3 regions of the Rhodococcus sp. T7 genome follow, and region 2 is predicted to be linked to each of the others. Evidence: riboswitches for the same ligand, from Rfam matches in the RefSeq annotation. Region 2 holds a riboswitch; each other region holds the start of a gene.
What was found. A riboswitch is a leader RNA that binds a small molecule or an ion and turns the genes downstream of it on or off. The one in region 2 is predicted to bind thiamine pyrophosphate.
Positions count from the first base shown of each region.

Region 1: another riboswitch for thiamine pyrophosphate. It lies ahead of MLGJGCBP_RS05360 (TenA family protein); the one in region 2 lies ahead of thiC (phosphomethylpyrimidine synthase ThiC).
Region 3: another riboswitch for thiamine pyrophosphate. It lies ahead of MLGJGCBP_RS39655 (3-oxoacyl-ACP reductase); the one in region 2 lies ahead of thiC (phosphomethylpyrimidine synthase ThiC).

Region 1 is NZ_WXYH01000034.1:5,140-14,933, forward strand. It holds gene MLGJGCBP_RS05350 (ABC transporter permease) at 1-436, opposite strand, end outside; gene MLGJGCBP_RS05355 (ABC transporter substrate-binding protein) at 414-1,472, opposite strand; gene MLGJGCBP_RS05360 (TenA family protein) at 1,457-2,179, opposite strand; TPP riboswitch at 2,173-2,268, opposite strand; gene MLGJGCBP_RS05365 (NUDIX hydrolase) at 2,326-3,003, opposite strand; gene MLGJGCBP_RS05370 (carboxylesterase/lipase family protein) at 3,116-4,669, shown strand; gene MLGJGCBP_RS05375 (MFS transporter) at 4,662-5,903, opposite strand; gene MLGJGCBP_RS05380 (DUF3558 domain-containing protein) at 5,987-6,514, opposite strand; gene MLGJGCBP_RS05385 (DUF3558 domain-containing protein) at 6,511-7,050, opposite strand; gene MLGJGCBP_RS05390 (GNAT family N-acetyltransferase) at 7,034-7,309, opposite strand; gene MLGJGCBP_RS05395 (DUF4185 domain-containing protein) at 7,374-8,564, opposite strand; gene MLGJGCBP_RS05400 (FAD-binding oxidoreductase) at 8,675-9,794, opposite strand, start outside.
Region 2 is NZ_WXYH01000110.1:12,966-22,759, forward strand. It holds gene MLGJGCBP_RS12945 (thiazole synthase) at 1-87, shown strand, start outside; gene MLGJGCBP_RS12950 (ABC transporter ATP-binding protein) at 201-1,142, shown strand; gene MLGJGCBP_RS12955 (ABC transporter permease) at 1,142-1,936, shown strand; gene MLGJGCBP_RS12960 (M20/M25/M40 family metallo-hydrolase) at 2,082-3,536, shown strand; gene MLGJGCBP_RS12965 (adenylate/guanylate cyclase domain-containing protein) at 3,589-4,443, shown strand; gene thiD (bifunctional hydroxymethylpyrimidine kinase/phosphomethylpyrimidine kinase) at 4,465-5,319, opposite strand; gene thiC (phosphomethylpyrimidine synthase ThiC) at 5,330-6,973, opposite strand; TPP riboswitch at 6,966-7,074, opposite strand; gene MLGJGCBP_RS12980 (GNAT family N-acetyltransferase) at 7,209-7,592, shown strand; gene MLGJGCBP_RS12985 (GNAT family N-acetyltransferase) at 7,698-8,081, shown strand; gene MLGJGCBP_RS12990 (exodeoxyribonuclease III) at 8,117-8,920, opposite strand; gene MLGJGCBP_RS12995 (N-acetylglutamate synthase, CG3035 family) at 8,955-9,794, opposite strand, start outside.
Region 3 is NZ_WXYH01000370.1:13,973-23,766, reverse strand. It holds gene MLGJGCBP_RS39680 (C40 family peptidase) at 285-689, shown strand; gene MLGJGCBP_RS39675 (histone-like nucleoid-structuring protein Lsr2) at 772-1,113, opposite strand; gene MLGJGCBP_RS39670 (hypothetical protein) at 1,255-1,440, shown strand; gene MLGJGCBP_RS39665 (CitMHS family transporter) at 1,461-2,906, opposite strand; gene MLGJGCBP_RS39660 (LLM class flavin-dependent oxidoreductase) at 2,991-4,286, opposite strand; gene MLGJGCBP_RS39655 (3-oxoacyl-ACP reductase) at 4,288-5,052, opposite strand; TPP riboswitch at 5,102-5,206, opposite strand; gene MLGJGCBP_RS39650 (MarR family winged helix-turn-helix transcriptional regulator) at 5,280-5,732, shown strand; gene MLGJGCBP_RS39645 (organic hydroperoxide resistance protein) at 5,735-6,157, shown strand; gene MLGJGCBP_RS39640 (oxidoreductase) at 6,179-7,057, opposite strand; gene MLGJGCBP_RS39635 (CocE/NonD family hydrolase) at 7,098-9,140, opposite strand; gene MLGJGCBP_RS39630 (pseudouridine synthase) at 9,225-9,794, shown strand, end outside.

The DNA of each region.
Region 1 (9,794 bases), on a different contig from region 2:
CGAGGGCGATCACGAGGACTTTCGGCAGCAGACCGAATCCGAACCAGATGATCATCAGCGGCGCGATCGCGATGATCGGCAGAGTCTGCGACACGACGAACAGCGGAACGAACGCGCGTCGCAGCCACGGCGAGAAGTCCACGAGCACGGCGAGAGCCCACGCGAAGAGCAGCGAGACGGCGAACCCGATCAGCGTCACCTGCAGCGTGGCGGAGGCGTGACCGGAGATGGCGTCCCGCGCCTTCCAGCCCTGCTGGACGACCCGCAGCGGCGACGGCAGCACCTGCGGCCGGATACCGCTGACCGTCACGTACACCTGCCACGCGACCACCAGCAGTGCCACGACCACGACCGCGGGCAGCACCCGCCGCAGCAGCGGGGACGTGCCCGGGGCCGGGGTCCGGACGGTCGGGTCAGGGCTGAGCGAGGTACTCATTGGTGAAATAGGTCGACCAGTCGGGTTCCGTGGTCAGCGGTGCCCCGTCGGGGCCGGTGAGCAGGCCGTGCTGGAACAGGAAACCGGAGTATCCCGCCCACTGCTCGGCCGTCTGTGTCCCGACCTTTCCGGACGCGTCCTTCATGTACTGGGAGGACAGCATCTGCTGGCTCTCCCGCACGAGGGATTCGTCCGTGAAGGCGCCGGGATTGGCGTCGATCAACATCTGTGCGGCCTCGTCCGGCCGGTCGGCGGCGAACTGGTAGCCGCGCTGCAGGGCCTGGACGAACTTGCGGGCCTGCTCGGGGTGCTCGTCCATCCACTGCTCGTTGCCCTCGATGACGAGTGCGTACGCGTCCGGGAATCCGTAGTCGGTGTAGTGGAAGTAGCGCATCGGGGTGCCTCGGTGCTCGGCCTCGATGCCCTCCCAGCCGAAGAACGACACGGTGAAGTCGGCGGTGCCGGAGTACACGGCCTCGTACGCCGACGTGCCGAGCGTGACGGTGGTGAATTCGCCCTTGCCGCCGTCGTTCCGGATGATCTGCTTCAGCGTCTCCTCGCCGTCCGGGTCCGCGAAACCGGCGTAGATCTTGCCGTCGAGATCCCGGGGGCGGGTGATGTCGGGGCGATCCGCTTTCACCGCGATGCCCGTCGCCCAGTGCTGCAGCGGGGCCATGACCGATGTGGTCTGGGCGCCCGCGGCCTTCGAGAACGTCGCGGAACTCTGGAAGCTCACGCCGAACTCGGCGTTGCCTGCGTCGACGAGGGTGTCGGGCGAGGTGTCGTTGTACGGCAGCACCTGCACGTCGAGCCCGGCGTCGGCGAACCAGCCCTCCTGCTGGGCGACGAACAGACCGGTGTGGTTGGTGTTCGGCGTCCAGTCGAGTGCGAACCGGATGGTGTCGTCGGACTGCGAGTCGCCGGCGCAGCCGGTGAGCATCGACAGGGCCGAGACGAGGATGACGGCTGCGGTGGCAGCGCGCTTGGTGCGGGAGAAACGCTTGGTGCGGGAGAAAAGTGTCACGACGCCGGCCATTCCTGCTTGTTGAGTGCGGTGTCCCAGAACATGAGTTCGTAGCGGCTGGCGATCGTGAACGCCTCCACCATCGCCTCGCGCTGGGTGTCGGTCGCGGCCTCCGCGGCGGCGTCCACGAGTTCGCGGGCCTTCGCGACGGCGGCGTGGAACTCCTCCGCGTCGTACGTGGTCACCCACTGTGCGTACGGGTGCGACGGGTCGGCGGACAGCACCTCGCGGGCGCTCGCCGCCAGCCGGCGTCCCACGTCCGCGTAGATCCAGAAGCACGGCAGCACCGCGGCGGCGGACACCGCGTACGGCTCGGTGGCGGCGACGGCCGTCAGGTAGGAGATGTACCCGAGGCAGGCCTGCGAATGCTGCGGTTCGACGTCCGACGCGGGGAGTCGCCCGCTGGTCAGGAGGTTCTGGTGCAACGTCGCCTCGACCGTCGCGGCCTCGGCCGCCGAGCCGGCCCAGAAGCCGGCCTCGACGGGACCCGGCGCATGCGCGGCGACCAGGGACAGGGCCTTCGCGTACCCGGTCAGGTACAGGAAATCCTGCTCGATGTACGTGCGGAACACGTCCAGCGGCAGCGTTCCGTCGCCGAGGCGGCGCAGGAACTCGAGTTCGTCGATCGCCTCGCGCAGCACCTTGGTCCGGTCCCACAAGTGGTCCGTGAATCGGGCGTGCTGGCCTGCGCCCGCAGCACCTTGGACAGAGCTATTCACAACGTTGACATCCCTTCGTCAGCATTACCTGAGCAGGTTCCCGGGTGTGTTCTCAGCCCCGCCCGTGCGGAGCACCCCGTGTCAGAACAAGCCGACCCTAGCACCGGCCGTGCCGCGAACGGAAAGGCCCGGGTGGGTGGCCGGGCTCAGCCGGCGAGGAACGCGGCCGCGCCCGGCGGGAGGGCCGCGGGGCCGCGCCTGTAGATCTCGGCGGGCCTGCCCGTCCCGACGACGGCCATGTCGCCGGTGTGCTCGAGAGCGGGCATCATGTGCCGGCGGAACGAGTCCTTCGGGAGGGGGCGGCCGAACACCACCTCGTAGACCCGGCGCAGTTCGAGCACCGTGAACGTGTCGCCGACCAGCCCCGACGGGTCGACGGACCGCGCGTACCGCTCGCGCAGGTCGGCGACGGCGAGCGTGACGACGTCCGCGTGGTCGAACGCGAGGTGCTGCGTCACCCGGTCGCCGTCGACGGGGATCAGCAGGGCGTCGCGGGGGAGTGCCGTGCGGGGGAGTGCCGCCCCGTGTGTCATCGACAGCACCCACCCGCGATCGTCGCGGGCGGGGTCGTCGAACATTGCCAGCTGGTGGAACTCGGCGCCCGCCAGGCCGGCCTTGATCCGCAGGCACCGTTCGGCGGCGTCCCGTAGACGCTCGCCTTCGTGGAGGAAGGTGCCCGGAAGCGCGAGCCGGCCCGAACGGTGCGGGACCACAAGAACTTTCAGATCGGCGCCGTCCACGGTGAGGACGGCGACGTCGACCGCCACGGACGGCCGCGGATAGTCGAGGAGGCTCTTGCCCTCGGGATCGGTCGATGCGGCCACGGAGGAAATGTTAGCGCGCGGTTGATCTATGTCACGTTCGAACGGTCCTGCCTGCGCATCGTTGGTAGTTTGGCGAGAGATTCCCGTACGCGCTGCGTGAGGAGATTCGGCCGTGGATGTCGAGAAGTCAGGCGACACACTCGTCGTCCGCGCCCGGGACGGCGACGTGCGCGGCTACCCCGAAGGCGACGTCTACGCGTGGAAGGGCATCCCGTTCGCCGCGGCCCCCGTCGGCGATCTGCGGTTCCGGGCGCCGGTCCCGCCCGCCCCGTGGGACGGCGTGCGCGACTGCGTCGACTTCGGCCCGATGGCCCCGCAGGGCCACGGCACCGCCGTCCCGATCGACGCCGGACTCGAGATGGACGAGGACTGCCTGTCGGTCAACGTGTGGGCACCCCGGCCCGACGGCACCCCGCGGCCGGTGATGGTGTGGATCCACGGCGGCGCCTACTGCCTGGGAACCGCTGCTCAGGGCATCTACAACGGTCGGATCCTGTCCACTCTCGGCGACGTCGTGCTGGTCTCGTTCAACTACCGGGTGGGGGCGCTCGGCTTCCTCGACCTGTCGTCGTTCTCGACGGCGGATCGGGTGTTCGAGACCAACTGCGGGCTGCGCGACCAGGTCGCCGCCCTCGAATGGGTGCGCGAGAACATCGCGTTCTTCGGCGGTGACCCGGACGAGGTGACGGTGTTCGGGGAGTCGTCGGGAGCCGGGTCGATCACCACGCTGATGACGTGCCCGAACGCGGACGGGTTGTTCCACCGCGCGATCGCCCAGAGCCCACCCGCCACGTCGGTGTACGGCAGCGAACGGGGGGCCACCGTCGCGAAACAGTTCCTCGACATCCTCGACGTGGAACGCGACCGCATCGACACGCTGCTGCGCCTCCCGTACCGCACGATCATCGAGGCCAGCGACACGCTCGTCAACGAGGTCCCGACGAAGATTCCCGGCACACTCGCCATGGCGCCCGTGGTGGACCGCGACTTCCTGCCCCGCTACCCGGTGGCCGCGTTCCAGAAGGGCTACTCCCACCGCATCCCCCTCATCATCGGTTCCAACAAGGACGAGTCGTCGATCTTCAAGTTCATGAAATCGCCTCTGCTGCCGGTCACTTCGGATTCGGTGCAGGAGATGCTGCGGGCGATCGCGACGGATCACCCGGAACTGCCCGCGGCCCGCCTCGCCGACATCCTGTCGGCGTACCCGGACCGCGGGAAACCGAAGGGCGCGCTCGCGATGTCCCGCGACGCGGCGTTCCGGATGCCCGCCCTGTGGGTGGCCGACGCCCACAGCAGGCACTCGCCGACGTGGATGTACCGGTTCGACCAGGCCACGCCGATGCTCAAGGCCGCACGCATCGGAGCCGGGCACGCCACCGAACTCCCGTATGTCTTCGGCAATTTCGACACCCTCAACATCGACCCGACGTTCTGGCTCGGCGGGCGGAAGACGGCACTCGAGGTGTCCGGCCGCATCCAGCGCCGGTGGCTCGCGTTCGCACGGCACGGTGTCCCCGCCGCCCTCGACGGGTCCAAGCACTGGGCCCCCTACGACGAGGAGGACCGTGCCACGTTGCTGATCGACGGCGCGGACACCCTCGTGAAGGACCCGGACCACGAGATGCGGGTCGCGTGGGGCAACGACGTCATGGGCTTCAACTGACCGGCACCTTCTCGTCCAGTTCCTTCAGCACGGGCAGCGCGAAGCACGCCAGTCCGATGATCAGGACCGGGATCGCGAGCACGAAGAACGTCGGCTGGATTCCCCACTTGTCGAGGATGGGCCCGGCCAGCAGGTAGCCCAGCGGACCCGCCGCATACGCGGTGGACGTCATGACCCCGGTGACCCGGCCGCGCATGTGCTCCGGACTGCGAGTCTGCATGGCGTAGTTGGCGATCGGGCCGACCGGACCGAACACCAGACCCTGCAGGAGAGCCAGCGCCAGGATCGCCCACAGCGGCGGCAGGAACGCCATCGCGACCATCGCCGCGCCCAGCACCGTCACCGCCACCACCATCAGCATCCGGCGCGACACGAACGGCGCGAGCGGTCCGTACGCGAGGGCGCCCACCACACCGCCGATGCTGAGCGCCATCAGCACCGAACCCAGCTGTGCAGGCTTGTCGAGCTCGGTGAAGTACACCGGGAACACCACCGATTCGACCGGCATGTACAGCGCGACCACCGCCATGTCCACGAGAGCGATGGTGCGCAGGAGCCGGTTGTGCCACACGAACTTCAGCCCCTCGAGCGTGCCGTGCCAGATGGACGTCGGGCGCGTGGCGGTGTCCGGTCGGCCGGCGTTCTCGAGACGCAGGAACGCGATCGTCGCGACGGACAGCACGAAACCGGCGGCCGCGACCCACAACGTGTTCACCGCACCCACGGTGGCAATGAGCACGCCGCCGATGCCCGGGCCGACGAGATACGCCACGTTGTAATTGGCCTCGTAGAGGCTGTTCATCCGGTCGAGGGACCACCCCGCGGACTTCGTGGCGGCGGGCAGCATCGACTCCCTGGCCGCGATGCCGGCCGGATCGAACGCGGCGCCGATCGCGGCGAGGACGGCGATCACCGTGACGGTGAGGCCCGTCGTGTTCGCGATCACCGGGATGGCCGCCACGGACAGGGCCGACAGGCAGTCGGAGATCAGCGACGTGCGGCGTCGTCCGAACAGGTCGACGAACGTGCCCGCGAACAGGCTCGACAGCAGCAGCGGGAGGGTGGCCGCGCCCGCGACGATCGCGGCGTCCGACGCGCGACCGGTCTGCTCGAGCACGAGCCACGGCAGCACGACGATCACGATCCCGTTGCCCGTGGAGGAGAACAGCGTCGCGACGTTCAGCAGGATCAGGGGCCCGAACCGGCGAGTTACAGCCGTCTCGGTGGCGGTCACGGCAAGGGTCCTCTGGTCGGCTCGGTCGGTGGTCCTTCGACGCTAACAGCGAGGTCGTGGCCACCGCGAGCGAATTTCGGCCGCTACTGGTTGCGTTGCAGAGTCAACTCGGCGAGCGTGCGCGCGCCGTCGCACGGGTCGCCCGTCCCAGACCGTTGCTGCACCCACCACGTGATGACACCGGAGTAGGCGGCGGTGATCCCGCACGCCGCCGAATCACCCGGCCGCCGGGCGCTGAACGCCGACGTGCCCGCGATCGTCGTGGCCTCCACCTGATAGCCCAGCTGGTCGGCCACCGTTCGCTCCCGCTGCAGCGAGTTGTTCTCGAACCAGCCGAACGTGACGTCGATCGATCCGGCGGCGGACGACACCGTCCACATGCACACCGCACCGTAGAAGTACTGGTCGATGCCTGCGCCGTGCAGTGTCTCCGCGATCTTGTCGTCGGGGACGGCGTCGCATTCGCGCAGGAGCTTGTCGAATTGCGGCGAGCCGCCGCCGTCGGAGGACGCGGCGCCCTCGGGCAGGGGAGTGCCCGTGACGGAGGTGCCGCAGCCGGCCAGCACCATCACCGACGCGACCGCCGCGGCGAGTCGCCGGGCGCCGCTCACTTGGCCTTCTCCAGCGTCAGCCGGCCGAGCGCGGTCGGGGCCTCGCACGGATCGGCGGGTGCACTGCCCGCGCCGTAGCGGACCAGCCAGTGCACGAAATCGGAACCGGTGCCGAGCGCGACCTCGCAGAACCCGACGTTCTGCGAGGAGAATCCGCGATGCCCGGCGATCTCGAGGTCGTGGACCTCGTGACCGATGCCCTTGGCCACCGCGCGCTCCCGGTCGATGGGGCTGCCGCGGTACCAGGTGAACATCACGTACCGTTCGCCGCCGTCCGCTTCCCACCGGCACTTGATGCCGTTCCGCGACACCGGGGTGAGACCGGCGATCCCCGCCCGCTCGTACACCTCGGCGTCGGTCAGCGAGCCGCATTCACCCACGAACGGGCCGGGCTGCGCGGCCACCGAGTTTGTCGGTGCGGACGCCGGACCGGCGTCGGAACCACCGCCGGAACCGCAGCCGGCCAGCACTACCGTCGCGGCGAGAAGACATGCCGCGCGGACGGCCGGGCGGAGCGGATCAGACGAGCTCCGCATAGCTCGGATTCTCGGCGATGTACTTCTCCACGTACGAGCACGACGGGATCACGGAGAGCCCACTGGACTTCGTGTCGTCGAGGGCGGCCTTCACCACCACGGCCGCCAGACCCTGCCCGCGGAACTGCGGGTACGTCACGGTGTGGTGGAAGTCGCGGGCGCCGTTCCGCTCGAAGTAGTCGGCGTATCCGGCCAGCTGGCCGTCGAGGTAGATCTCGAACCGGGATTCCGACACGTCGTGTTCCACCGTGGCCGCCACAGATCGCTCCTCTGCTCGTGTGGCGTGCGCGCTGTCCCGCGCACGCTGTCACTCGCAGATTACGTCAGTCCGCCAGGTTGGTGCGCAGCAGCATGACGTTGTAGTCCGACCAGGTGGTGGCCAGGAAATACAGGTCGGATCCCTTCGACCACGGGTGCATGTACGCGCCGTACAGCTCGGGCACGTCCCGGCTGCTCACGAGCACTTCGGGTTCGCTCCAGCCGGATTCGAGGTGGTCGGACCGGCGCATGACCACCGAGTTGCCGGCATCGGTGTACATCGCCACGAACTGACCGAGGTATTCGTTGTACTGCACGGACAACTCGCTGACGGGTCCCGGGATCACCGGTGTGGCGACGGTGGCGTTGGCCTTCACCCACCCCTTGCCGTCCCAGTACTCGTACAGCGAGAGGTTCCGGAGGTCCGCCTCCTTCACCCGCGACAACCGGGCGTCGCCGGACCGCCCCGACGGGGTGCCGAACGCGTAGACGAATCCGTCGTGCTTGACGTACGAGCCCATCTGGAAGTTCTCGGCGCCCGTGCCCGGCACGTTGGGCCGCAGCGTCAGGGGATCGGTGACCCAGTTCTCGCCGTTGTCCACGGAGTACGCGATGCCGGACGCGTTGGTGTCCCACTCGCCCGGGGCGCCCCAGCTGCGCACCGACATGTAGTTGATGTACTGCGTCGCGGCCGGACCCGCGCCGACCGAGATGCCGGTGGTGGGGATGACGGTCTGCTCCACGCCCGGGATCTTCTGGCTCTGGATGATCTCCTTGGAATGATTCGGCAGATCGACCGGGGAATTGTCGATGCCCATCCCGTCGGTGAGGTCCTTGTCGGAGCTGCGCAGCAGGATGTTGCTGCGCCAGTCGCCGACCAGACCGCACAGCGGGTTGTCGCTCAGCCCGACGGTGTCGCCGAATGCGGTGAGGATCTCGCCTCCGCCGTTGTCCCACATGATGCCGAGGTCGGTGCCGAGTACCCGGAACCTGCCGATCGTGTCGTTGGGGCTGCGCGGCCCGGTGATGTGCGCGATTGCCTGAGTTTTGCCACGCAGCTCGGGAAGGCGGCCGTCGCTGCCGTTGAGCCAGGGGATGGGATTGATGCCCTGGCCCGAGCCACTCGATCCGAGGCTGCCGGTTCCGCCGAGGCACGGCGCCGCCGTCGCAACAGGGGGTGCCATCGTGAAAAACGTGCAGGTGGACGCGAGTAAGGCGGGCATCGCCAGGGAGGCGACACGGCGGAGTCTGGTCACGAGCGCACCTCTCTGCGACGAGTCGAGTTCGGTCCGGTCACGCTAGCAATACCTCACCTGTCACACCAGTCCCTTGGATAACCATTGGGTATCGCACCCGACCTGGGTAACTACAGGATCGCTCCGGGGTTGAGTATCCCCAGCGGGTCGAGTGCCGTCTTGATCCGCTGCGTCAATTCCATGACGTCCGGGCCCAACTGGTCGGGCAGCCAGGCCTTCTTCAGGCGGCCGACACCGTGCTCGCCGGTGATCGTGCCGCCGAGAGCGATTGCGAGGTCCATGATCTCGCCGAAAGCGAGATGGGCGCGCTCGGCCATCGCGGCGTCCGCAGGATCGAACACGATGAGCGGGTGCGTGTTTCCGTCGCCGGCGTGGGCGATCACCGCGACCATCACGTCACGCTTGCGGGAGATGGCCGCGATTCCCTCCACCAGCGCAGGCAGTTTCGGCAGCGGGACCCCGACGTCCTCGAGGAGCAGGGTGCCCAGTCTTTCGACCGCGGGGATCGCGAATCGTCTTGCCGCGGCGAACGCTTCGCCCTCGTCGGGGTCGTCGGTGGTGAAGACCTCGGTCGCGCCGTTCGCCGTGCAGGCGTCCGCCATGACGGAAATCTCCTCGGCCGCAATCGCACCGGGGGCGTCCGAACGGGCGATGAGCATCGCCTCCGCCGTCCGGTCCAGGCCCATCTTCAATGCGTCCTCGACGGCGCCGATCGAGGCGCGGTCCATGAACTCGAGCATCGACGGTCGCAGCGTGCGGGTAATGGCGAGCACGGTGTCGGCGGCCGCCTGCACGGAGGCGAACGACGCGACGAGGGTGCTCGCAGGCGGCTGGGCCGGGATCAACCGCAGCGTCGCCTCCGTGACGATGCCGAGCGTTCCCTCGCTCCCGACGAACAACTTGGTCAGCGACAGGCCGGCCACGTCCTTCAGGCGCGGCCCGCCCAGGCGCACGTCCGTCCCGTCCGCGAGAACCACTCGCAGTGCGAGGACGTAGTCGGTGGTGACGCCGTACTTGACGCAGCACAGCCCGCCCGCGTTGGTCGCGACGTTGCCGCCGATCGAGCACATCTCGAACGACGACGGATCGGGCGGGTACCAGAGGCCGTGTTCGGCGGCCGCGGCCTTGACCTCGGCGTTGAGCAGTCCCGGTTCGACGACGGCGATCCGCGTGACCGGGTCCACCTCGATCCGGCGCATGCGTTCTGTGCTGACCACCACGCTGCCCGCC
Region 2 (9,794 bases):
GCGATGCGCGGGGCCGTGGTGGCGGGGTACGAGGCCCGGCACGCGGGCCGCATCCCCAAGCGGTTCTGGGCGCAGGCGTCGTCGTAGATCTCGGGGTCGCGTCGGGGTCCGGTTCAGGGTCCGACCGGTACCAGGGGACGAGTCGGGAGTAGACCTGCGGCCGATGCGCGCCGGCCGCAGGTTCCGGCATCCTTCTCATCATGATTGAAGTGAGGGGACTGACAAAGACCTTCGGTGCGACGAAGGCGGTGGACAACCTGACGTTCAACGTGAAGCCGGGTATGGTCACCGGCTTCCTCGGTCCGAACGGTGCAGGCAAATCGACGACGATGCGCATGATCCTCGGGCTGGACCGCCCCACGGCGGGCAGCGCGCTGATCGACGGCAAACCGTACAGCGACCTGGTGCAGCCGTTGCGGACGGTGGGGGCCCTGCTCGACGCGAAGTGGGTGCACCCCAACCGCTCGGCCCGAGCCCATCTGCAGTGGATGGCGGCGTCCAACTCGCTGCCGAAGAGCCGCGTCGACGAGGTGCTGCACCTCGTCGGGCTCACCGAGGTGGCGGGGAAGAAGGCAGGCGGGTTCTCGCTCGGCATGTCCCAGCGACTGGGCCTGGCCGCCACGCTGCTCGGCGACCCGAAGGTGCTCCTGTTCGACGAGCCGGTGAACGGGCTCGACCCGGAGGGCATCGTCTGGATCCGGAAGTTCATGCAGCGCCTCGCGGCAGAGGGCCGCACCGTGCTGGTGTCGAGCCACCTGCTGTCCGAGATGGCGCTCACCGCAGAACATCTGGTGGTCATCGGCCGGGGCCGGCTGATCGCCGACACCACCGTGTCCGAGTTCGTCAGCAAGTCCTCGGAATCGACGGTGCGCGTGCGGAGCCCACAGCTGGATGCGCTGCGCAGCGCGCTCACGTCCAACGGACTCACGGTGCGCGAGGACGGATCCGACGGGCAGCAGGCGCTCGTCGTGGTGGATTCGTCGACGGACGTCGTCGGCGGGATCGCCGGTTCGCAGGGCATCGTCCTGCACGAGTTGGCATCTCAGCGCGGATCGCTGGAGGACGCCTTCATGAAGTTGACCGGAGACGACGTGCAGTACCACGCAGAGGGCGTCGAAGATGTGATGAGGGGTGCACTGTAATGGCTGTTCTCAATGCCGAACGGATCAAGATCACGTCGACGAGGTCGCCGTGGTGGTGCACGGTCATCATCATCGTGCTGGGACTCGGCCTCGCCGCAGTCATCGGGCTCAGCGCGAAGGCCAGTATCAACTCCTTCAACAACCAGATCGCGGACGGTAGGCAACCGGATTTCGATCCGTTCCTGCCGCAGATGGCGGACGCGGTGGGCGGTGTGTCCGGATTCGGCGTGCTGGTGCTGATGATCCTCGCCGCGCTCGCCGTGACCAGCGAATACCGGTTCGGCGTCATCCGCACCACGTTCCAGGCCATCCCGAACCGGGCGTCCGTCCTGATCGCGAAGGCCGGCCTGATCGGCGCGTTCGGCGCCGTGCTGACGTTCGTCCTCACGTTCGGGGCGTACGCCATCGCGAAGGCGACGGCCGGCGACGAAGCGGGAGCGGCACTCACACTGACCGGTGCGGACGCGTGGCGGTCGATCTACGGCGTCCCGATCTACGCGTTCCTGTGCGTGGTCCTCGCTGTCGGAGTCGGCACCCTGCTGCGTCAGTCGGCGGGCGCGATCGCCCTGCTGCTGCTGTGGCCGCTGCTGATCGAGAGCCTGTTCAACCTGTTCGGCTCGTTCGGCCAGAAGATCATGCCGTTCCTGCCGTTCCTCAACGCCAACAACTTCCTGGGAGCGTCGCAAGGAGCCGATTTCCACTGGGGCCCGTGGGGCAGCCTCGTGTACTTCGCGGTGTTCGTCTTCGTGATCTTCGGGGCCGGACTGGTGGTCGTCAACAAGCGCGACGCCTGACACCCGATACAGTGATCTCGCCCTGCTCCTCCGCCAGGTGATCGTCGGGAGACCTGGCTGAGGGTGACGGTGGGGCGGGAGCCTGTGGGCCGGTGCGAAATCCATTCGCGCCGGCCCACAGGTGCTTCTGCGTTAGGCTCCCGACATGCGACTACGGGGAGTTTTCACAGTCGGAGTGGCCGGTGCGATGGTCCTGGCCGGGTGCTCGTCGACGAGCGAACCCGATTCGCCGCCGGTCGACGCGAGCGCTCTCGCGGCTTCGGTCACCGAGAGTGGTGTGGTGGGGCACCTCGAGCAACTGCAGACGATCGCCGAGAGCAACGACGGCAACCGCGCGGCCGGAACCTCCGGCTACGACGCGAGCGTCGACTACGTCGCACAGACATTGGAAGACAAGGGCTTCGACGTCCAGACCCCGGAATTCGAGTTCCACAAGTTCGACGTGCACACGGAGGCCCTGCGGTCCGGCGATCGTGACTTCGACGTCCGGGCGCTGTCGTATTCGCCGTCCACCGGTCCGCAGGGGCTCACCGCCCGCCTGGTGCCCGCTCGCAAGGACGACAGTCCGGGATGCGAGGCCACCGATTACGACGGCCTCGACGTGACCGGGGCGATCGTCCTCGTGAACCGCGGGGTGTGCCCGTTCGCGGCCAAGCAGCAGGTGGCCTCCGAGCGCGGCGCCGCAGGCGTGATCGTCGTCAACAACGAGGACGGACCGATGAGCGGCGGCACCCTCGGCGACCCGGACGTGGGCAAGGTGCCCACGGGCGGGGTGAGCAAGGCGGACGGCGCCGCGCTCGAGCAGGCCGGGGGCGACGTCACCCTCACGCTCGACACCGTCACCGAGTCGAGCACCGCGCGCAACGTCATCGCCCAGACGAAGACCGGCTCGACGGACGACGTCGTGATGGTCGGTGCCCACCTGGACAGCGTCCCCGACGGCCCCGGCATCAACGACAACGGCACCGGCGTCGCCGCGACCCTCGAAACGGCCGTGCAACTCGGCGGTTCGCCCGACGTCGACAACGCCGTGCGCTTCGCGTTCTGGGGCGCCGAGGAATTGGGTCTGCTGGGATCCGAGGCCTACGTCGACAGTCTCAGCGAGGAGCAGCGGAATGACATCGCGCTGTACTTGAACTTCGACATGCTCGGTTCCGAGAACGCCGGCTACCTCGCCTACGACGGCGACAATTCCGACAACGTCGGCGAGGGGCCCGGACCCGAGGGTTCCGCGGGCATCGAGCGGACGTTCACCGAGTTCCTCCAGGGCAACGGCATCGCCGCGGACGGCACGGACTTCGACGGCCGATCCGACTACGGACCGTTCATCGAGCACGGAATCCCCTCGGGCGGGGTGTTCAGCGGGGCCGACGAGACGAAGACTCCCGAGCAGGCGCAGAAGTGGGGCGGCACCCCGGGTGTCGTGTACGACAAGAATTACCACAGCGCAACCGATACCCTCGAGAACGTGGACCGGGCCGCCCTCGCCAAGAATGCCGCCGCGGTCGCATATGCCGTCGGGGTGTACGCGGAGTCGCTCACGGGTCCGAACGGAGTCCCCATCAGCGCGGACCGGGAGAAGGCGCGGGCCACCGAGTGAAGTCCGATTCGTCACGGGTTTGTGCATGTGACGCTGAGTTACTCTTACTCCCGTGAGCGACGACCCCGCCGAAGAGAGCAGTGCCCAGCCGGGCGCTGCGCAGACACCGAAACGGGGCGACAAGGTGCTGGGCTGGGTGGGATCGGTGAATCGGCAGCCGCAGCTGATCGAGGGGCTGCGAAAGGTTCGTCGCGCGCTCCCCGGCGATCCCGCGTTCGGCGACCCGCTTTCGACGGCCGGCCCCGGGAGCGCCCGGGCCATCGCCCGCGTCGCCGACCGTTTCCTCGACCACCAGCCGGGCGCGTCCCGCGAGATGAGCCTCGGCGCGCTGCAGGTGTGGCAGGCGCTGCTCGAGCGCACCGGACGTGGGCGGGGAACGCGGGAGGTGACCATCGTGTTCACCGACCTCGTGGGGTTCTCCAGTTGGTCGCTGCCCGCCGGCGACAGCGCCACCCTCGCCCTGCTGCGCGACGTCGCCCGAGCCGTCGAGACGCCCATCGTCGACCGGGGCGGGCACGTGGTGAAACGACTGGGCGACGGCGTGATGGCCGTCTTCCCCAGCCCGGACCGCGCGATCGACGCCGTCTTCGCCGCGCAGGAAGCCCTCGCGGACGTCGAGGTGGACGGCTACCGCCCCCGCATGCGCGTCGGCATCCACACCGGTTCGCCCCGGCAGATCGGCAGCGACTGGCTCGGCGTCGACGTGACCGTGGCGGCCCGGATGATGGAACTGGGGGGCGACGGCAACGTGATGGCGTCGTCCGCCACGCTGTCGAGCCTGCAGCCGGGCACCCTCGACGAACTGGGGGTCGGGGTCAAGCCGTGGCGGCGTGCCTTCTTCGCCCCCGCCCCCAGCGGAGTGCCCTCCGACCTCGGTATCTGGCGGTTGCGGCTCCGCCGCCCGTGAGTACTTGTTAACGTCCGGCGGTTAACAAGTACTCACGTGCCGCAGGCGCCACAAGGGGGACACGGGGCCGTGACCGGCACCCAGGTCGTACGACGCCTCCAGGCACTTGGTGACCCATTCCTTGCCGAACGCCACCGCGTCGGGCACGGACCACCCGTGGGCGAGCGCACTCGCGATGGCGGCCGCGAGGGTGTCGCCGCCGCCGTGGTCGTTGCCGGTGTCGATCCGGGGACTGCTGAACTCGAGGAATCGGTCGCCGTCGAACAGCAGATCGGTGCTCGACGCCGACGTCCGGAGATGCCCGCCCTTCACGATCGACCACTGCGCGCCGAGCGCGTGCAGCGCCTCAGCGGCCCGGCGCGCGGTCGCGTCGTCCACGACCTCGATGCCGGTGATCAACCGGATCTCGTCGAGGTTCGGGGTGACCACCGTGGCGATCGGGATCAGCGTGTTCCGCACGGCGTCCAGCGCCTCCGCGTGCAGGAGCGGATCGCCGTGCATCGACGCGCACACCGGGTCGACGACCAGCGGGACCGGCTGGTCCCGGCCGATCCCGACCTCGGTGCACACGGCCGCGACGGCCTCGATGATGGCCGTCGACGCGAGCATCCCCGTCTTCGCTGCCCCGACCCCGATGTCGTCGACGACGCACCGCACCTGCGCGGCCACCGTCTCCGGCGGAATCTCGTGGAAACCGCTGACGCCCACCGAGTTCTGCACCGTCACCGCGGCGACCGCGACACATGCGTGGACGCCGCAGAGCGCCATCGTCCGCGAGTCCGCCTGGATCCCGGCGCCACCGCCGGAATCGGTGCCGGCGATGGTGAGGACGCGGACGGGGGTCTGGCCGTCGGGGGTCAGGGGCAGCAGCTTCACGAAGGGGACCTTACCGATTCTCTGAGGTGACGGATTCGACGGGCAGATACACGCGGCCACCTGCGCCGACGAACTCGCTCGACTTCTCGGCCATGCCCGCCTCGATGGCTTCGATCGAATCGAGCCCGTGCTGCTGTGCGTACTCCCGCACGTCGGCGGAGATCCGCATGGAGCAGAACTTCGGGCCGCACATCGAGCAGAAGTGGGCCGTCTTCGCCGGCTCCGCGGGCAGCGTCTCGTCGTGGAACTCCCGCGCCGTATCCGGGTCGAGGGACAGCGCGAACTGGTCGTGCCAGCGGAACTCGAACCGGGCCTTCGACAGCGCGTCGTCCCGCTCCTGCGCCCGCGGATGCTGCTTCGCGAGGTCCGCGGCGTGCGCCGCGATCTTGTACGTGATGACCCCGGTCTTGACGTCGTCCCGATTCGGCAGCCCCAGGTGCTCCTTTGGGGTCACGTAGCAGAGCATCGCGGTGCCGGCCTGCGCGATCATCGCCGCCCCGATCGCGGACGTGATGTGGTCGTACGCCGGTGCGATGTCGGTGGCGAGCGGTCCGAGCGTGTAGAACGGCGCCTCCTCGCACAGCTCCTCCTCGAGCCGCACGTTCTCGACGATCTTGTGCATCGGCACGTGTCCGGGTCCTTCGATCATCACCTGCACGCCATGCGATTTCGCGATCTTCGTAAGCTCACCGAGGGTGCGGAGTTCGGCGAACTGGGCCTCGTCGTTGGCGTCCGCGATCGACCCGGGGCGCAGACCGTCACCGAGCGAGAACGTGACGTCGTAGCGGTGGAGGATCTCGCAGAGTTCGTCGAAGTGGGTGTACAGGAACGATTCCCGGTGATGGGCCAGACACCACGCCGCCATGATCGAACCGCCGCGGGAGACGATGCCGGTGACCCGGCGCGCGGTCAGCGGAATGTAGCGGAGCAGCACCCCGGCATGGACCGTCATGTAGTCGACGCCCTGCTCGCACTGCTCGATCACGGTGTCGCGGTAGATCTCCCAGGTGAGTGCCGTCGGATCACCGCCGACCTTCTCCAGTGCCTGATAGATCGGCACGGTTCCCACGGGCACCGGCGAATTGCGCAGGATCCATTCCCGGGTCTCGTGAATGTTCTTGCCGGTGGACAGGTCCATGATGGTGTCCGCGCCCCACCTGGTCGCCCACACCATCTTCTCGACCTCCTCTGCGATCGACGACGTCACCGCGCTGTTGCCGATGTTCGCGTTGATCTTGACCGCGAACGCCTTGCCGATGATCATCGGCTCGAGTTCGGGGTGGCAGCGGTTGGCCGGGATCACGGCGCGACCCGCCGCGACCTCGGCGCGCACCGTCTCGGGTGAAACACCCTCGCGTGCAGCGCAATACCGCATCTCGGGGGTGACGGTTCCGGCGCGGGCGGCGTCGAGCTGGGTGCCGGCCCGGTCGGCGATCCACGACGCCCGCAGGTGCGGAAGCCCCGCGTCGAGGTCGATCGTGGCGTCCGCGTCGGTGTACGGGCCCGACGTGTCGTACACGTCGAGGTGCTCACCGTTGGTGAGGTGTACGCGCCGGACCGGCACCCGGACCTCGCCCGACTGCAGGTACTGCTTGGTGCTGCCCTGGATCGGTCCCGTGGTGACGGACGTGGCTGTAGATATGGTTGTGCTCATCGATGATGCTCCCTACGCCGGCATTACCCGGACAGGTTCGACGGTCGACGGCCCCTAGCCGTCCTCTCAGCCCGCTGGTGCGAGCCCCCGTGGATGTGTAGTTGTCCCGGAGACTGTAACCGAGATCTCTGTGAGTGAAACATTCGGGGGAAACTTGGACAGGGCTTCCGTACATCGGTATAAAGGGTGATGAACATCACATTTCGATTACGACACATACCCCCAGGAGATAGCCATGCTGACAGATGCGCAGGTTGTGGACGTGATCGACAACGCCGATCAGAACCGATTCGAACTTCGACTGAGTGGTGACCTGGTCGGCATCCTCGGTTATTTCGCCCTCGCGGACACCCCGCCGGGTGCGGGTGCGGGAGTGGGCGTGGTGGCCCGGCCGCCGGGCCAGAGAGGCCGGGGGCGACAGGCTCCGGTGGTCTCGTTCATGCACACGGTGATCGTCGAGGACTTCGGTCACCGCGGACTCGCCGGACTCATGGTGGGGCGCTCCCTCGACCTCGCCCGCGGGTACGGCTGGAAGGTCCGGCCCGTATGCACCTATGTGCAGCGCTTCGTCGCGGGGCATCCCGAGTACCGCGACCTCGTGGTCCCGGTGGAGGCCTGACGGCGGTCGGTCGGGACACGAAACGACCACTCGTCGGCAACGAAACGGTTCCGGGGCCGGTGATTCCACTCGCGACGGTGCCCATGGGCTGATCTCATGAGTGGCATGGATCACTTTTCGAACGTTCCCGAGCCGTCGGGGAGCATCACGGCCACTGATGCTGGCATCACGGCCACTGATGCTCGCGTACTCGACAACCCCGCCCACGAACGATTCGACCTGTGGCTGGGGGACGAGCTGGTCGGCATCCTCGGCTATCGCGACGAGGACGACATTCCCGGGTTCACCGCCAAGCCCGGCGAGGTGGTCGCGTTCATGCACACGGTGATCGTGGAAGACCTCGGTGGCCGCGGCCTCGCTGCGGTCCTCGTGGGCGAGGCGCTGGGTTCAGCGCGCAGGCGGGGCTGGAAGGTGCGTCCCATCTGCACGTACGTCCGGCGCTACGTGGCGCTGAACCCGGAGCATCTCGACATTCTGGTCGCCGACTAGAAACCGGGGCGCCGTTCGTCTCGGGTTGCTGCGCCTCAGTCGCCGAGGTCGACGATGACCGGCGCGTGATCGCTGGCGCCCTTGCCCTTGCGTTCGTTGCGGTCGATCTCGGCCTTGTCGACACGGCCGGCGAGGGCGGGCGACCCGAGCACGAAGTCGATGCGCATGCCCTGCTTCTTCGGGAACCGCAGCTGGGTGTAGTCCCAGTAGGTGTAGACACCCGGGCCGGGGGTGTGCGGCCGGACGACGTCGGCGAATCCCGATTCGACGAACGCCTGGAAGGCCTCCCGCTCCGGGACGGACGTGTGGGTCTTGCCCTCGAACAGTGCCGGATCCCAGACGTCCTCGTCGGTGGGCGCGACGTTCCAGTCACCGACCAGCGCGATCTGCGCGTCCGGATTCCGGTCCAGCCATCCGACCGCATCCGTGTGCAGCTTCGCCAGCCAGTCCAGCTTGTACGTGTAGTGCGGATCGGCGAGCTCACGCCCGTTGGGGACGTACAGGCTCCAGATGCGGACGCCGTTGCAGGTGGCGCCGATGGCGCGGGCTTCCTGCGCGGGCGCGACCTCCGGGTCCTTGTGGAACCCGGGCTGATCCTCGAAGCCGATCTGCACGTCGTCGAGGCCGACACGGGACGCGATCGCGACACCGTTCCACTGGCTGAGGCCCACGTGCGCGACCTCGTACCCCAGTTCGCGAAACCGCTCGTACGGGAACTGCTCGTCCTTGCACTTGGTTTCCTGCATCGCCAGCACGTCGACGTCGGACCGCTGGAGCCAGTCCAGGATCCGGTCGGTACGGGCACGAACAGAGTTCACGTTCCAGGTTGCGATGCGCACGGCAGCCACCCTAGCGGCACTGGCCGACAGATTTTCAGCCGCCGGGTTCGGTGGCGTAGCGGTACCGGTGGTGCGTCACGAAGCCGACGTTCCGGTACATCGCCTGCGCGCCTTCGTTCTCGACGGCGACCTGCAGACACGCGTGGGTCGCACCGTGCTCGCGTCCCCAATTGATCATGTCGCCGCAGATCAGGCTGCCGATTCCGCGGCGGCGATGGTCCTGCGCCACCTCGACAGCGGTGAGCCCGACCCATCGACGGTCGTCGGGCGCGGTCGTGACGGATCCGCGGGCGACGGCGAGGAGCGTCGAGTCGGCGGCGCCGATCCGGCCGAAGCCGAGCGTCCCGCCGCGGACCGAGTTCAGCACGTCGACCGCGAAGTCGGGGAGCGCGGACCCGCGGTAGCGGTAGAGGGCGAGCCAGTCCGGATCGGGGTGATCGGTGACGGTCGTGGTCCGCGGACCCTCGGGCAGCGCCAGGTTGTCGACGTCGGCGGCCATCACGACCACTTCGTCGCTGACGTTCCAGCCCAGCGGCACCTCGCCCAGGCGGTCGGGGATCAGCAACCGCAGCGGGCGGTCCCTTTCGGCGTACCACTCGCGCAGGCGGTCGAGCGTGCCGCCGGGGGAGGGGTCGTCCAGACTCCCGACCGACCCGCGGTCGCCGAGCGGCGCCGCCGAGTTGGCGCGTCCGGTGAAGCCGTGGCCGTACCGGGCGAGCCAGCCGTCGATCCATGCGTGCTCGATCCCCGGCCAGCCGTCGGCGGAGGCCAGTTCGAGGGACCGGATCTCGCTCGCCCGCACGGGGCGTGCGGGGACCGCCTTCAGTGCGACCACCCGCTCCGGCTCCACTTCGATCGCGGAGCCGGCCGCGTC
Region 3 (9,794 bases), on a different contig from region 2:
GTCCGCCTTCCTCCATCCCAGCCCACAGGACGCAGCGGACCACTCCTCTTTGCAGAATCATTACCTACTCGAGGTTATTAGCAGCATCCACTACTCGCGAGTACCAAACCGACCAGATCGAATAATTCTGTCACCGACCCTCGAACCCGGCGGCAGAGCGAGGGAAGACAGGCACGTATCCAGGTAATTCGGCCGGTGCGCCCGGCCCGTGTCGGGGCCACCCTGTAATCAGAGCGCGCCCCGCAGACGCGACACCACACCGAGCGCACTGGAGTACCGACGGCATGAACCCCCACACCGGAAACCACGGGCTTCATCTGGTTCAGACGTTTCGCGCCGACCCGGTGCGGCCGGGACGCCACGCCCTGCGCGCCGCCACCACCAGAATCGGCATCGCCTGCACCCGCGGCGCCGGCGACCACAGCGCGTTCGACAGTTCCGGTCTCGTCCAGTGGGCGTACAAACAGGCGGGCGTATCGGTTCCGCGCACCACGTACGAGCAACTCCTGCACGGAACCGCCGTCGACCGGGACGACCTGCAGCCCGGTGACGTCGTCCTCTTCTACGGGGGCGGCCACGCCGGGATCTACGCGGGCGACGACACCGTCGTCCACGCCCCGGCTCCGGGTCGGCCGGTCACGCGAGTGGCCTTGAACTCCATGTCGTTTCACGCAGCGCGGCGATACTGACGGCTGCGTCCGAGACCGCCCCCAGCCGACCCGGTCGGGGGCGGCTGGGGGCCCTTTTTCGACCGCCCGCGACGACGCGATCTCAGTGCGCCGCGTTGTACGCTTCCTCGATCTGGGCGGGAATACGGCCGCGCGCGGACAACTCGTAGCCCTGCGCCGTCGCCCATTCCCGGATTTCCTTCGCCTGCCCACGGCCCTGCGACGGATCCACCGCAGTGGTCGACCGGCGCTTCCTTCCCCCGACCCGAGTTGCATGCTCGATGTAGAACTCGAGAGTCTTGTGGAATTCCCTGGCGTTCTTGAGCTTCAGATCGATCTCGTAGTCGACGCCGTCGACTGAGAACGGAATGGTCTCCCCCTTACCGTTCTTGATCGGAGTTCCGTCGATGTCGTCGATGCGTTCGACAACAACTTTGCGCGCCACAGTTCCACTCCTTCATCGTCGATAACCCGGGGAACACTACGTCGAAGTATTGTTCACCTGCCAATCCCCGACGGGGCTTTTCGCACTGTGGACCTGCGAGCGTCTGATTGGCAGACCCTGATGTCGGGGTATTCGTCGGACATGACAGCGAAGGACGATTCCGGACCGAAGACGACGACCACCGACAGCGGCGCCCCCGGCGCGGACAAGGACGTGGTGTCCGATCCGGCCGAGGACGACAAGGGTTCCGGCGCCGACTGGAGCGGCGAAGGTGGCGCAACCCCCGAGGGGCCCGCCACCGACACCGAGTCCGACTCCGCCGATTAAGTCACCGGCGGACGACTACGTCACCATGGGATCTGCCCCAGGATCACGCCGACCACCAGCATCGACAGCGACACCAGCGCCGCGCGCCACAGCACCTTCTTATGGTGGTCCGCTAGCGGGACACCCGCCAGGGTGACGAGCAGGAGGATGGCCGGGACGAGGGGGCTCTGCATGTGGAACGTCTGGCCGGTGATGGACGCGCGGGCCATCTCGACCGGTTCGATGCCGTACGTGGACGCCGTCTCGGCGAGCACGGGCATGACGCCGAAGTAGAAGGCGTCGTTGCTCATGAAGAACGTGAACGGCAGGCTCAGGATGCCGGTGATGACGGCCAGGTGCGGTCCGAGCGCGGCGGGGATGATCTCGAGCAGCCACTGCGCCATCGCCTCGACCATGCCGGTGCCCTGGAACACGCCGGTGAGCACGGCCGCGGCGAACACCATCGCGACGACGGAGACGATGCTCGACGAGTGCCGGGTGATCGCTTCCTGCTGTTCCTTGACCCGCGGGAAGTTCACCGTCAGCGCGATCGCCGCGGCCACCATGAACAGCACCGGAATCGGCAGCACGTCCATCACGAGCACGACGAGCAGCGTCACGGTCACGAGCATGTTGAACCACAACAGCTTCGGTCGCAGCGTGGGCCGCTGGGGGTCGAGGCCGTCGGCGAAGCCCTGGCCGTCGTCCGAACCGGCGTCGCCGGAACCGCCACCCGTCCGGGGTGCGTCACCGTTGCCCCCGGAGCCCGAGCCCGAGCCGGAGCGGCGGAGGCCGGAGCCTGCGGCGACGAGGAGGCGCTCGTCGGTGAGTTCGAGTGTGCCGATGCGGCGGCGTTCGCTGTAGCCGAGTTGCACGGCGAACAGCAGCACGACGATCAGTCCGACCACGAGCGACGGGATCATCGGGACGAACACGTCGGACGGGGAGATGCCCAGCGCCGAGGCGGCCCGGACCGTCGGCCCACCCCACGGGACGATGTTCATCGCGCCGTTCGCCAGGCCGGCGACCACCGTGAGCACGACGGGGCTGACCTTCAGCTTCATGTACAGCGGCAACAGTGCGGACGTCACGATGATGAACGTCGTGGATCCGTCACCGTCCAGCGACACCACCATCGCGAGCACCGCGGTGCCGACGACGAGCCGCATGGGGTCGTTGCGGACGAGCCGGAGGATGAGTTTCACCAGCGGGTCGAACAGGCCGACGTCGATCATGATCCCGAAGAAGATGATCGCGAAGAACAGCAGCGCGGCCGTGGGGGCCAGCGATTTGATCCCGTCGGTGATCATGTCGCCGATGCCGAGGCCCGCCCCGGCCGCGATGCCGAATGCGACCGGGACGGCGATCAGCCCGACCACGGGAGTGGCCCGTTTGGACATGATCAAGAACATGAACACGGCCACCATCAGAAAGCCGAGCGCTACCAGCATTGCCACTCCTCGTCCGAGCTCGAGTCGCGATGTGATCGCGATAACAGCCAGTGTCGGGGGGAGGGACGCTCACAGTCACTGTTGCGTACTTAGAGAAGGTTGTGTTCTTTGTGGTGGCAACTACCGGCGACCCCGGAGATGGTCGCGCAGGGTCTCCGTCTCATACTCCGCGCGGAACAGCCCGCGCTTCTGCAGGACGGGGATCACCTCGTCGACGAAGTCGGCGAGCCCGTTCGGGTAGAGCGGCGGCATCAGGTTGAATCCGTCGGCGCCGCCGCCGCGGAACCACACCTCGATCTCGTCGGCGATCGATTCCGGGGTGCCGATCATGGTGCAGTGCCCGCCGCCGGCCGCCAGCGTGCCCAGCAGCGACCGCACGGTGGGACGGTCCTTCTCGATGATCCGCAGGATCGTGTCGTACCGGCCCTGCGGTCCGGTGAACTCCGACAGCGGCGGCAGCGCCGGAACGGGTGCGTCCAATTCCCATGCGCTGCAATCCTGCTGGACGAACATCGACAACTGCGCCAGCGACTGCTCGACGGGCAGGAGCGCGTCGAGTTCCGACTTCTTCCTGCGCGCCTCCGCAGTGGTCGAGCCCACGTAGGTGACGAGACCGGGCATCACGATCACGGCGTCGGCGTCGCGGCCCGCAGCGCGGATGCGCCGCTTCACGTCGCCGTAGTAACTCTGCGCGGCCGTGAGGTCGTAGGCGACGGCGTAGATGCCCTCGGCGCACCGGGCGGCCAGGTCACGGCCTTGATCCGACGCGCCCGCCTGGAACAGCACCGGACGCCCCTGCGGCGAGTGCGGCACGTTCAGCGGACCGTCCACGAGGAAATGCTTGCCCCGATGCCCGACCGCGTTCACCTTGGCCGGATCCGCGAAGAGGCCCTCCCGGTCGAGCACGAGCGCGTCGGGCTCCCACGAATCCCACAGCGCGAGTGCCACCTCGACGAACTCCGCGGCCCGCGAGTAGCGGTCGTCGTGCGGCGGCATCTCCTCGAGACCGTGATTGCGGGCCTCGGCGTCGAACATCGACGTCACCACGTTCCAGCCGGCGCGGCCGCCGCTGATGTGGTCGAGCGACGCCAGCATCCGCGCGGCGTGGAACGGGGTGTAGAACGTGGTGGACACGGTCGTCACGAGACCGACCCGCTCGGTCGCCCGCGCCATCGCGGACAGCGCGGTGAGCGGTTCGAGGAACCACATGCCCCCGGACGCGGGGTCGCGCACCGAATGCCCGTCGGCGAAGAACACGGCGTCGAGGCAACCCCGCTCCGCGGTCTGCGCCAGTTCCTCGTAGTAGGCGATGTCGCTGAGCCGCTCCACCTGCGAGGCGGGGTGCCGCCACGCGGCGCCGTGGTGCCCGCAGCCGAACAGGAACGCGTTGAAGTGCAGTTGCCGGGCGTCGCTCATGTCAGTCCTTGACCAGTCCACCGTCGACGACGAGGTTCTGGCCGGTCACCGAACGCGACCACGGGGACGCGAAGAACAGGACCGCGTCGGCGAACTCGTCGGGGGTGGTGACCCGCTGCAGCGGAGTGCTCGCCGCGATGAGGTCGAACACCTCGTCGGGGGTGGCGGCGCTCGCGTCGGTGGTGCGCAGCAACCCGCCCGAGACCATGTTGACGGTGATGCCGTCGGGCCCGAGGTCGGCGGCGAGAGTGCGGGTCAGCGACAGCGCGGCGGCCTTGGCGGCGGTGTAGTCGTGGTACGGGACGACGGGGTTCTGGAACAGGTTGGTTCCGATGTTCACGATGCGGCCGAACCCGAGCGCGCGCATGCCCGGCAGCGCGGCCTGCGTGGTGTTCAGGGTCGCCTGCACGCTGCCGCGCAACTGCGAGTCGAAGGCCTCCCACGTGATGACGTCCGCCTTGTCGCGTGCGTCGCCGTTGAAGGAGAAGTCGGCGAGGGCGTTGTTGATCACGGTGGTCACCGGCGATCCGAAGTGCGCTTCCGCTGCGGCGAACAGTGCTGCCACCTGCGCGGCATCGGTGACGTCCGCCTGGAGCGCGACCGCGCGGTCCGCACCCAGGGATGCCGCGAGTTCCTCCGCCGCACCCCGGCTGTTGCGGTAGTTCACGACTACCCGCGCGTGCTGCGCCGCGAACGACCGCACGATGGCGGAACCGAGGCCCCGGCCACCGCCGGTAACCAGGACGATCTGCTTGTCGAGCTGCATTGCTGTCACCTTCCAATCGGTCGGCGACGAGACATCGGATGAGCGCATACGGCCGTCTCCGCGACATCCCTTCGCCGGCATTACCCAGTTCAGGTTCGACGGGTGTCTTCTCAGCCGTCCGGATCCTCGCCGGGCAGCACCCCGTGTCACTGGCCAACAGTGTAAGGGCAAACACCGTTTCCGATTTCTTGGTTGTGCACAACCTAGTTGTGTGCAACCATTCAGAGGTGACCGACAACCTCGCCCTCGACCGCCAGGTGTGCTTCGCGCTGTACTCGGCCTCCCGGGCGATGACCGCGAGATACCGGTCGATGCTCGACTCGCTGGGCGTGACCTACCCGCAGTACCTCGTGCTGCTGGTCCTCTGGGAACAGGACGGTCGCGGGGTGCGGGAGATCTGCGACGCCCTCGACCTCGACACCGGCACCCTGTCGCCACTGCTCAAGCGGCTCGAGGCGCTGGGCCTGGTCGAACGGAGGCGTTCGTCGGCCGACGAACGCCGGGTCGGGATCCACCTCACCGAGAAGGGCGCGAGCCTCCGCGCCGCCGCGGAAGGCATCCCCACCGAACTCGCCCGCTCGACGGGAATGGGCATCGACGAACTCGTCGCCCTGCGCGACACCCTGTCGCGCCTCACCGAATCGCTCCACAGTTTCGCAACCCCAACAGGAGAGAAGTAACCATGAAGATCGTCTACACCGCCGAAGCCCTCGCAACCGGGGAAGGCCGCAACGGCCACGCCCGCACGTCCGACGGCCGGCTCGACCTGAACCTCGCCATCCCCACCGAGATGGGCGGATCGGGCGACGGCACCAACCCCGAGCAGCTGTTCGCCGCCGGATACGCGGCGTGCTTCCACTCCGCACTCCAGCTCGTCGGCCGTCAGGCCGGGGCGAATGTCGCCGACTCGGCCGTCGGCGCCCGCGTCGGGATCGGCTCCACGGACGGCGGCGGATTCGGCCTCGCCGTCACCCTCGAGGTGTCCCTCCCCCACCTGCCGCGCGCGGAGGCACTCGAACTGACGGAGAAGGCACATCAGGTGTGCCCCTACTCCAACGCCACCCGCGGCAACGTCGACGTCACCCTCGAAGTCACCGAAGACTGAGCATCCTGCGCGGGCGTCGGGTCACCCGAACTCGTACTCGACGCCCGTCAGGTCCTCCGACAGCGACCACAGACCCTTCGCGGTCTGCTCGTCCCGCGACTTCTTGTTGGAGCCCACCACCTTCGGGTGGCCCCGCTGCTCGAACAGGCCGTCCGGCCCGATGTAACTGCCGCCGATCACGTCGGGGGCGGTGGCCGCGAACAACATCGGCAGCGCCCCCATCTCCGCCGACTGCGCGAAGATCCGGTTGCCGACTGCCATCAGCTTGTCCTGCACCGATTCGGTGTGCGCCTGCAGATTGGTCGACGCGTAGCCGGGATGCGCGGCCACCGCTTTGACCGGCGACCCCGCCGCGGCCAGCCTGCGCTGCAATTCGTACGTGAACAGCAGATTCGCGAGTTTCGACTGCCCGTACGCGCTCCAGCGGTTGTACTTGCGGTGTTCCCAGTTGAGATCGTCGAGGTGGATCGTCCCGGCCTGATGTGCCGCACTCGACATCGTGGCGACCCGGTCGGTGATCTTGCCGAGCAGCAGTCCGGTCAACGCGAAGTGCCCGAGATGATTTGTGCCGATCTGCATTTCGAATCCGTCGGCGGTCTTGCGCTGCGGAACCGCCATCACCCCGGCGTTGTTCACGAGCACGTCGACGGAATCGACGCCGGCGGCGAACTCGCGCACCGACGCGAGGTCGGACAGGTCGAGACGGCGCACCTCGGCGTTGTCACCGATCGACCGCGCGACCACCTCACCCTTGTGGGTGTTGCGGCAGGCCAGCACGACGTGCGCTCCCGCCTTCCCCAGAGCCCGCGCGGCCACCTCCCCCAGACCACTGTTGGCGCCCGTGACGACGAACGTGCGGCCGCTCTGATCGACGATGTCCGAAGCTGTCCACTTGGTCATGCCGTCAACCCTACGGATCCCGGGACGCGGCGTGAACCCGTCACCACGCCTGCGCCCCGACCAGCGGCAGGTTGAGGAAACTCGGCCGGTCCGGCGACAACGCCACGTGCTGCGGCTTCAGCTGACTGTCCGCCAGAATCGGCCCGAGCGGCAGGTACCGGGGAACGCTGCCCGCGTACACGTCGACGCGCAACCGGTGCCCCGGCGCGAGGACCGCGTCGGTGGGCACGAAGTTGATGTCGACCGGTGTCACCTCACCCGGAACCAGCGGCTGACGCGCGGCCACCGTCAGATAGTGGTGCGGTTCGGTGTAGTCGCCGTTCGGCGACCTGGTGCTCTTCGAATCGTCCACGGCCCGCATCGAAGCCGTGAGCGCACCGTTCGTTAGTGGGGTCGACGTGCCGTCCGGTGCGACGTCGTTCAGCGTCACCGCCCAGAAGCCGTCCGGCGCGTCCAGCACGGTTTCGAGGTGCAGGTTGACCGGACCCGACAGTTCCGTCGGCTGCGCGACGGGGGCACTGGTGAACGTCAGGCCCTCGGCCTCGTTGAAGCGGGAGTCCTTGCTGCACACCGACCCGAAGACGACGGCCGCGCCCGCGGTGCCCTGCGTTCCGTCGCGGGAGCAGAGCCCGCGGAGACCGGGTGCGACGGTGAGTTGCGCCGTGTCGCCGGGTTTCGCCGGCACCAGGCTGCCGTCGTGGGCGGCGTGCCCGGCGGTGCCGCTGGGGGCACCCGACAGGTACATCCGCTGGTAGTCGACACCGGCCCGCGGGAACTGATCGGTGGTGGTCCAGCCGTTGCCCTGCTGGTACAGCGTGACCGGGCCGTACTCGTCGATGCCGTTGTCGATGCCCTTCAGCCACTTGTCGAACCACGCGCGTTCGAGGACGTCGAGTCGCGGCGGCGCACCCGGCTCGCCGAAGCCGCCACCGAACGAGACGTGGTAGGCATCGCTCATGATCAGCTGCTTCTCACCGGCGGGCAGCGGAATGTCGTTGTAGACCCGCGGTTCGCTGTTCGCGAAGATGTCGTGCCAGGCGCCGTAGAGCATGGTCGGCACGTCGATGTTCTCCGCCTGCGCCTTCCGCTCCTCGTAGAACTGGCCGTCCTGCGCCACCCGCAGCGTGCCGGCGTCGAGATCGCCGATCTGCGACGCGGTCATCGCCTGGATCAATGCGGGGAACAGCGTCAGCGGATCCCGCAACCGGTCCTGCAGCCACCGCTCGTCGAAGTTCCCCTGTGCGAGTGCCTGGACGTCGGGAACGAACTTGAGACCGTTGACCAGTGAGAGCCACAGCGGCATGAATCCGACGCCGAGACCACCGCCCGTCCCGACGATGTCGCGGAGCAGGTCGTTGCCCGGTTCGGTGGGGAAGATCGCCTTCAACGCCGGCGGCCGATGCCCCGCGGCCTGCAGCGAGTTGATTCCCGAATAGGACACCCCCGCCATCCCGACCTCGCCGTCGGACCACCCCTGCCTGCTCATCCAATCGATGATCTCGACGGAATCCTGCTGCTCGAGCGGGCCGAGTGCCTGCCATTCGCCCTGCGAGAAGCCGGTGCCGCGCGCATCGACCACCACCTGGGTGTATCCGTTCCGGACGAGGTCGCGGTTGACGCCGAAGACGCGCATGCCGCCGCCGGTGAGCACCTTCGACAACTCTCCGACGCCGTCGAGCGGTGTCCCGGCGAGATCGAAGGAGTTCACCAGGTCGACGACCGTGTCCTCGAGCCCCGGCACCGCGAGCACGGAATCGACGAGGTTACCGACCAACTTCGTGTACGGCGTGACGTTCAGGACCGACGGCATCGCGGTGTCGATCGGCGTGCCAGAGGCGTCCGCGGGGCGATAGACGTTGGCCTTCAACACCGTTCCGTCGCTCATCGTGATGGGAACGTCCCAGTCGATCGCGATCACCGGGTACTTCGGCGGGGCGTCGACCGCGGCGTTCCACTCGGCCCCCGCGGCGCCGCCCGTCGGATCCGCCGACGCCGTCACCGTGGGTACCACGGCAAGTCCCACCCCCACCGCCAGCGCGACTGCCGCCGCACCCGGTCGAAACGCCCATCGACGCACGATCACTTCGAACCCCCGTGAAATCCTCCGATGACGCGCCTCAGCGACCAGTCAGGGTGGCCCGCGTCACAAACTTACCGGATAGTAACCATGAGTCCCCTCGCGGTCAACGACGGATTTCGGCCTCCTCTCGACTACCGTGACGGGGTGCCCGACGCCCCACTTCCCGTCCGCGACGGCCTCAACCCGACGCGGCTGAGGATGCCGGACACCGGCGTGTGGCCCACCGTGCTCGAATACCTCGTCGCACGCTTTCCGCACGACGAGACCCGCCTGCGCGAGAAGGTCGCCGCGTCCGAAGTCGTCGACGAGCGCGGGCAGCCGATCACCGCGGCCACGCCGTTCGCGCCCCGCCGATTCGTGTACCTGTACCGGGATCCGCCGGTCGAGACACGGGTGCCGTTCGAGATCGAGATCCTCCACCGCGACGAGAATCTCCTCGTCGTGGACAAACCCCACTTCCTGGCGAGCACCCCGCGCGGCGCGTACATCGCCGAGTCGGCGCTGGTCCGGTTGCGCCGAGACCTCGACCTCCCGGAACTGACACCCGCGCACCGGCTCGACCGGTTGACCGCCGGGGTGCTCATCTTCACGGTGCGGCGCGAGGTCCGGCGCGACTACCAGTCGCTGTTCGATCAACGCCGGGTGACCAAGGAGTAC